DNA from 2 places in the Hominibacterium faecale genome. Region 1 is predicted to be linked to the other one. Evidence: riboswitches for the same ligand, from Rfam matches in the RefSeq annotation. Region 1 holds a riboswitch; the other holds the start of a gene.
What was found. Region 1 has a riboswitch for ZMP and ZTP ahead of pflB (formate C-acetyltransferase). Riboswitches for the same ligand answer to the same signal wherever they lie in the genome.
Positions count from the first base shown of each region.

Region 2: linked by a shared signal. The riboswitch ahead of LG211_RS18485 (formate--tetrahydrofolate ligase) and the one ahead of pflB (formate C-acetyltransferase) in region 1 are both predicted to bind ZMP and ZTP.

Region 1 covers NZ_JAJAGH010000006.1:332,868-336,999, reverse strand. The annotation lists gene LG211_RS09435 (EAL domain-containing protein) at 1-1,229, shown strand, start outside; ZMP/ZTP riboswitch at 1,308-1,389, shown strand; gene pflB (formate C-acetyltransferase) at 1,447-3,678, shown strand; gene LG211_RS09425 (DUF4234 domain-containing protein) at 3,950-4,132, shown strand, end outside.
Region 2 covers NZ_JAJAGH010000017.1:56,958-61,089, forward strand. The annotation lists gene LG211_RS18485 (formate--tetrahydrofolate ligase) at 1-1,246, opposite strand, end outside; ZMP/ZTP riboswitch at 1,361-1,445, opposite strand; gene LG211_RS18490 (ribonuclease HII) at 1,479-2,144, opposite strand; gene ylqF (ribosome biogenesis GTPase YlqF) at 2,137-2,982, opposite strand; partial or broken gene rplS (50S ribosomal protein L19) at 3,470-3,805, opposite strand; gene LG211_RS18505 (glycyl radical protein) at 3,945-4,132, opposite strand, start outside.

The DNA.
Region 1 (4,132 bases):
GGCAGGAATTCCTCAAAATGCTGGAATTGCAGACGAGAAAATCGCGAAATTTTACCCTCATTGTACTCTCGCTGAGGGACTTTCGCCGCGTCAACGATACATACGGCCAGCATACAGGGGATCGATTTCTACGTGAAATTGGAAACTTTTTAATTAAAAGAGCGCAACCGCATTGTTTATATCGTTACGGAGGAGATGAATTTGCTCTGCTCTGTCAAGGGACAAGCGATCAAGACATAAAAAAGATTGTAGAGAGCCTGACCGCCCGTATGCAGGAACCCTGGTCAGTAGACGAAAACAGCTGTGTCATTCCGGCAGCCATCGGTATCGTACGCTATCCTCAAAGCGCAAAGGTTGTCGAAGATTTAATCAATGGCATTGAATATGCAGTAGCCAAGGCAAAAGACAGCAAGCGGGCAGGCGCGTATTACTGCGGTCAGGAGATGCTGAAAGCAGTGCGCAGGCGATCACAGATTATCACTATTTTAGAGAAAAACCTGGAAGCAAACACCTTTTCTGTTTTTTATCAGCCGATCATATCTAATCATACCGGACAATATGTGGTTGCCGAATCCCTCTTGCGAATTCCCAATTCGCCTCTTGGTCCTTTGTATCCCAACGAATTTATTCCCATTGCAGAGGATACGGGGATCATTGTCGATATCACCTATCAGGTTTTACAAAAGACATGCCGGTTCATCAATCGAATATCAGAAGTAAACCCTAATTTTGAAGGGGTCCATGTGAATTTTTCCGGGCATATGTTCTCACAGATAGATTTGGCGGACCGGGTGGAGGGAATTATAACCAGCAGCGGTACTCCTTTTAACAAGATCAAAATAGAGATAACCGAAAGCATTTTGCTGGAAAACACTAAATGCGTCAGTGAGTTCGCAGAGCGTATGCAGAAAAAAGGTGTACGCATGGAGCTGGATGATTTCGGGACAGGCTATTCCAATATTGTATCTGTTATGACCATGCCTCTGGATACGGTAAAATTGGATAAAAGCCTGATTTGGGCTGCCATGAATAGTAAAAAGTCCGCGATGATGGTCAGAAGTATTACAAGAATTTTCCACGAAATGGGGATGCAGGTATTAGCGGAAGGCGTAGAGACAGAGGAACAAGAACGCTTTGTCAGCCAATGCGGAATTGATTTGATCCAAGGATTCCTGTTTGCCAAACCAATGGCCGAAGATGAAGCGTTTGCTTGGCTCAGAAAACTTTGAGCAGCCGCAGCCGTAGGAAATTTTGAACAATATTCACATAAAATTTCTTGACAATAACCCCCAAGATATAGTATATTCAAAAAGTCATATGACTGACGGAAGTGGAAAAAACCACATGGAGTATGATCGTGAACTAAAGCCGACCGTCTGGGCTAAGAAAAAGCCCGGATGGTGCGGCTTTTTCTATTTTGATCGATTATATGGAGGGAAAGATAACATGCGCAAAGAATGGGAAGGATTTAATAGCGGAAACTGGAGACACGTGATCGATGTAAGGAATTTTATTCAAAAAAACGTAACGCCCTACAGCGGCGACGACTCTTTTTTGGAAGGACCCACCGCACGAACGGAAAAAGTCTGGAACAGATGCAAAGAGCTGTTGCTGGAAGAGATCGAACATGGTATTTATGATGTAGAAACTGACGTAGTTTCCGGTATCGATAACTTTAAGCCGGGATACATTGATCAGGAAAACGAAGTGATCGTAGGACTTCAGACAGATGCTCCTCTCAAACGCATGATCAACCTCTACGGCGGTATCCGTATGGCTGAATCCGCCCTGGAGCAGTACGGATATGAAATGAATCCGGAAATCAAACGGCGTTTTCATGAATTCCGTAAAACCCACAATGAAGGTGTGTTCGATGCTTATCCCAATCGAACCAAGGTTGCAAGACATAACGGCCTTTTGACCGGCCTTCCCGATGCCTATGGAAGAGGCCGGATCATCGGCGATTACAGGAGAATTGCGCTCTACGGCATCGATTATCTGATCGAGCAGAAACAGCAGGATATTGAGATGGCCGACGGTCCGATGACCGATGAGCTGATCCGTATCCGGGAAGAGCTCCGCGAGCAGGTGCGCGCACTGAAAGAAGTTAAGGCCATGGCTGCAAAGTATGGAATCGACCTGAGCCAGCCTGCGGCCGACGCTCGTGAGGCCGTACAGTTTGTGTACCTGGGATACCTGGCCGGTGTTAAGGAGAACAACGGAGCGGCCACTTCTTTGGGAAGAACGTCCACCTTCCTGGATATCTATATCCAGCGCGATCTGGAGCGGGGGACGCTGACGGAAAAAGAAGCCCAGGAATTGATCGATCAGTTTGTCATTAAGCTGCGCTTGGTGCGCCATCTGAGAACCCCCGAATACAACGAACTCTTTGGAGGCGATCCTACCTGGGTAACGGAAGCCATCGGAGGTATGAGCGTAAAGGGAACAACGCTGGTTACGAAAAACTCCTTCCGTTATCTCCATACCCTGAAAAACCTCGGTACAGCGCCGGAGCCCAATCTGACCGTGCTCTGGAGCCAGAATCTTCCGGAAAATTTCAAGCGCTACTGTACCAAGATGAGTATTGAGACCGATTCCATCCAGTATGAAAACGATGACGTGATGCGCCCTGTTTACGGCGACGATTATGCCATTTCCTGCTGCGTTTCCGCCATGAGCGTGGGCAAGCAGATGCAGTTTTTCGGCGCCCGGGCCAATGTGATCAAATCCCTGCTCTATGCCATCAACGGCGGCGTGGACGAGCTGACGGGCGATCTGGTCATCCCCAAAATCAAGCCTCTTGAATACGACGATGTTTTGGATTTCAACGAAGTTATGCTCAGCTATAAGAAAGTACTTGCTTATGTTGCCGAGCTCTATGTGGATACTATGAATGTGATCCATTATATGCATGATAAATACGCCTATGAAGCAAGCCAGATGGCCCTGCATGATACCCACGTTGAAAGGCTGACGGCTTTCGGCATCGCAGGACTTTCCTGTGCAGCGGATTCGCTTTCTGCGATTAAATTTGCAAAAGTCCGCCCGGTTCGCAATGAACAGGGCGTTGCCGTTGATTTTGAAGTAGAAGGGGATTTCCCCAAATACGGAAATGACGACGATGCAGTCGACGATATTGCCATTGAAATTGTTAAGCATTTTTCCGCAGAGCTGAAAAAGCATCCGATGTACAGAGATGCCAGACATACGCTGTCAGCATTGACCATCACTTCCAATGTCATGTATGGGAAAAAGACCGGGAACACACCGGACGGCAGAAAATATGGAGAACCGCTGGCGCCGGGAGCAAACCCGATGCACGGAAGAGATGTGAACGGTGCAGTGGCTTCGCTCAATACCGTTGCAAAGATTCCATATCGCACCGTATGCCAGGACGGCGTTTCCAATACCTTCTCCATTGTCCCGGAAGCACTGGGCAAGGATGCGCCACAGCAGGAATACAATTTAGTGTCGCTGCTGGACGGTTACTTCTGCCAGGGAGCTCATCATCTCAACGTGAATGTGATGCGAAAAGAGCTTTTGAAAAAAGCAATGGAGCATCCGGAACAGTATCCGTCTCTAACGATCCGTGTATCCGGCTACGCCGTCAACTTTGTGCGCCTCAGCAGAGAGCAGCAGGAAGAAGTGATCAAGCGGACTTTCCACGGAGCAATGTAAGACCTTGAATCATATAAGATAAAAAGTGCGCATATCATAAGAAGGGCGGCCCAAGGCCTCTTGGGCTGGTCTTCGGGAAATAATCGCTGGAAAAGGTGTTAGCAGCTGCTAGCGATAAAATGGTAAAAAGCCTGCCGCTTTCGACTGGTGAAAGACGTAATTATGACATTATTATTAATAATTCCTGATTTTTCTTGCATAAGAACTGGCATCAATCTATAATTGGAACGTATCATAGGATTAGTAAGTAAAAGAAGGGATAGAAACAGAAATGAACAGAAACATAGCTTTATCGATTGTATTATCGATTGTAACCTGCGGCATTTATTCGATCTATTGGTTTGTTGTGCTGACTGACGAGGTGAATCGGGAAAAGCCGGAATACGCTGCGGATATGTCCGGTATCGCCTGTTTTTTGCTCAGCCTGATCACCTGCAACATCTATGGTATCTAT
Region 2 (4,132 bases), on a different contig from region 1:
CGCCTTTTCCCCACACTTCGCTGAGAGCTACATGAACGCCCAGCTCTTTGCATTTGGCTTCCACCAGCTTTAATTCAGCTTCAGTGTCCGTCGGGAATCGGTTGATCGCCACAACAGCCGGAAGTCCGTAGACCTGGGTGATGTTTTCCACATGCTGGAGAAGATTGGGCAGGCCTTTTTCCAAGGCGTCCAGATTTTCCTGTCCCAGATCGCCCTTGGCTACGCCGCCGTGATGTTTTAATGCCCGTACCGTAGCTACTACCACAACTGCCGATGGTTTAATGCCCGCCATGCGGCATTTAATATCCAGGAACTTTTCCGCGCCCAGATCAGCCCCGAATCCGGCTTCCGTTACCACGTAGTCCGCCATCTTCATCGCCATGCGGGTAGCCATGATCGAGTTGCAGCCGTGGGCGATATTGGCAAAAGGACCGCCGTGGATAAAGGCCGGAGTATGCTCCAAAGTCTGTACCAGATTGGGCTTGAGGGCATCCTTTAAAAGAGCTGCCAATGCTCCCTGGGCCTTCAACTGTCCGGCTGTTACCGGCTGGTCGTCATATGTATAGCCGACAATAATGTTGGCCACTCGGTTCTTCAAGTCTTCAATATCGCTGGAAAGGCAGAGAATAGCCATGATTTCGCTGGCAACGGTGATGTCGAAGCCGTCCTCCCGTGGCGTTCCGTTGGCTTTTCCGCCCAAGCCGTCCACCACAAAACGCAGCTGACGGTCGTTCATGTCCACGCACCGTTTCCAGGTGATCTTCCTTGGGTCAATTCCCAGCGAATTTCCCTGCTGAATATGGTTGTCCAGCATTGCGGCCAAAAGGTTATTTGCAGCGCCGATGGCGTGCATATCTCCGGTAAAATGGAGATTGATGTCCTCCATGGGAACCACTTGCGCGTATCCGCCGCCCGCAGCTCCGCCTTTTACGCCGAATACCGGGCCCAGAGACGGCTCTCTCAGCGCCACCAACACCTTCTTGTCAATCTTCTTCAGCGCATCGGCAAGGCCGACGGTTGTCGTCGTCTTACCTTCGCCGGCCGGTGTGGGAGAAATGGCGGTCACCAAGATCACCTTGCCGTCTGGGCCATCCTTTTTTTCCTCCAGCAAATTATAGTCTACCTTGGCTTTATAGTTTCCATACAGCTCAATGTACTTCTGGTCAAGACCGGCAGCATCTGCAATCTCTTTGATGTTTTTCATCTCTGTTTCCTGAGCGATCTGAATATCACTTTTGATTTCCATTTCATTTCTCCTTTTCAATCAACGTTTACAAACAGTTATAACTGGGGCCGATTCTCTTGCCTTTTTCAATGGCACAGAAGCTCTCCATATACGCAAAAAGAGCCTGGCAATCCGGACAAATGCCCAGACGGTCGGCTCATCATATACATTATACTCCACGTGGTCCATTCCACTTGTTCCGTCAGTCGTATAACAAATAAATAATAGCATCTCCCTTATGGAGAATCAAGCTTTATTTTAAGAAGTTTTTTAAAAACGTCCGCCTGTGGATCGGGCACGGGCCTTGCTGCCGCAAGCCTTCATAATGGGCTTTTGTTCCGTAACCTTTATTTTTTTCAAAACTGTATCCCGGGTAACGCTGCGCCATTTCCACCATCATCCGGTCCCGAGTGACCTTGGCCAAAACCGAGGCCGCTGCAATGGACAAGCTCTTACTGTCTCCTTTTATGACGGAGGTTTGGGGAATTGGAATGGACTTGATGATCATGGCATCAAAGAGGATATGCTCAATCCCGGCCCCCGCCCTCTCTTTCAGCATACGGGAGGCCTCCTCCACCGCCTGAATCATCGCTTCCTTTGTGGCCTCAAGAATATTGATCTCATCGATCCGCATATGATCCGCCATACCGATTCCATAGGCCAGAGCTTTTTCTTTAATCAGAGGATACAAGGCTTCCCGCTTTTTTTCCGTCAACTTTTTGGAATCGTCGATACCCGGCACATCAAAATCCTCCGGGAGCACCGCACAGGCCGCCACCACCGGACCGGCCAGGGGCCCTCTGCCCACTTCGTCCACGCCAGCGATAAACATCACGTCTTTTCCGCATAGCTCCTTGTCAAACTGCTTCATTTCCACAAGCCGCCGGGCCAAAAGCATCTCTTTTTCCTGCTTATTCATGGGGTACCCTTTCCAATGTGATCTTTCCGATCGTTCCTGCGCGAAACTCATCCAGCACCACTTTGGCGATTCGTTCGTAATCGATCTTTTTCCCAGGGAGAATGCAGCCCCGTTTGAGCGCTATCGCTTCCATGGTCTGAATCGGGGTCTCTTCTACTCCGTCCAGCTTGTAGCGCTGTGCCAGAAGTTCCGCATAGCCGTTTTGAAGGACGGCAATCAGCTCCAGGGCCAGGGTAGCCACATCGAGGATTTCGTCCTTGATCGAACCGCAGAAAGCCAGATTAAGGCCTGCTTTCGGATCCTCAAACTTGGGCCAGAGGATCCCTGGCGTGTCCAAAAGCTGCATATTGCCCGGAAGGTTGAGCCATTGCTTGCCTTTGGTCACCCCCGGCCTGTCCCCTGTCTGGGCGCTCTTTTTTCCGGTCAAACGATTGATGAGAGACGACTTGCCCACATTGGGCACGCCCACGATCATCAGCCGGTACGGCCGCTGCCTGACCTGGCCGGCGTTTTTCTCATCCTGCAGCCGGGACAGCAGCTTTAAAAGCTGTGCCGCCCCACCGCCCTTCATACAGTTCATCGTCAGGACCTGACTGCCTCTTTTCCGAAAGTATTGCTCCCATTCCTGATTGGCCTCGCTGTCCGACAGATCGCTCTTGTTGAGAATGATGATGCGCTTCTTATTTCTCACCAGTTCGTCGATAATGGGATTTCTGCTGGAAACCGGGATGCGTGCATCGATCACTTCCACCACCGCATCCACCAGCTTCAGATTTTCCTGGATCAGCTCCCGGGTCTTTTTCATGTGTCCCGGATACCAGTTTATATGTTCCATCATAGGTTGTTCCTCTCGTTTTTTCAGTGTACTTTATTATAGCAGGGATTGGGCGGAATTACAATGCAGGGAGCGGACCCTTCGGGCCCGGATTCATAAAGGCCGAAAAGCAAAATTATCGCTGGAACTCGTTTTGGCCTAACTTTACGATGATTTTTCATCGTGACGAAAGACAAAAAGCTTAAAAAGCGATAGTTTCCTGCTGTTTTTAGGTGGATTGGCAGAAAAAAAGGCCTAAAATCATCGCTAGGAAGGCTGCCAGGCACGGATCACGATGATTTGATTTGCTCCCGGCCCCATCTTTTCTGCCATAAAAAAAGGATCGCCGCATATACGACAATCCTTCATTAAGTCAAGCTTATTCTTCGGTCTTTTCCTCTGCTGCCGGAGCTTCTTCCGCAGGAGCTTCCACAACTGCTGCTTCTTCAGCCGCCGCTGCTTTCGCTGCTGCCTTTGCTTCAGCTGCTGCCAGCTGTTCTTCACTGTATTCCTTGGCTTTAATCTTGGCAGATTTACCAGTTCTTTCACGCATATAGTGAAGCTTCGCTCTTCTGACATCACCTTTTCTCACAACTTCGATCTTTTCAACCAGTGGTGAGTGCAGCGGGAATGTCTTTTCCACGCCGACGCCGGAAGCGATTCTTCTTACTGTGAATGTTTCGCTGATTCCACCGTTCTGCTTTTTCAGGACAAAACCTTCAAAAATCTGAATTCTTTCTCTCGATCCTTCTTTAATTTTAATGTGCACTTTTACAGTGTCTCCCACATTAAACGCAGGGATATCTTTTTTGGTGTATTCCTGTGCAATTGACTGCATAATATTCATTGCTCATTTCCTCCTTCCCTCCAAGACGTTCGTGGTGCCCAATTCTGCATCCAGAGGACCGCCCGTAATAACTTTCAATATTTTAGCACAAAAGCTGGAAAAGCGCAAGGATTTTTTTGCCTGCCAACTCTGCCGCCCGCTAAAACTTCTGCACGGTTCTCTGAATGATGTCGTCCTGCATCTCCTTGCACAGCTCGGTGAAAAAGGCGCTATAGCCTGCCACCCTGACGATCAGCGATTTATAGCTGCCCGGATTTTTCTGCGCTTTTTTCAGCAGATCGCTGGATATAATGTTGAATTGGACATGGTAAATATTCAAATCAATAA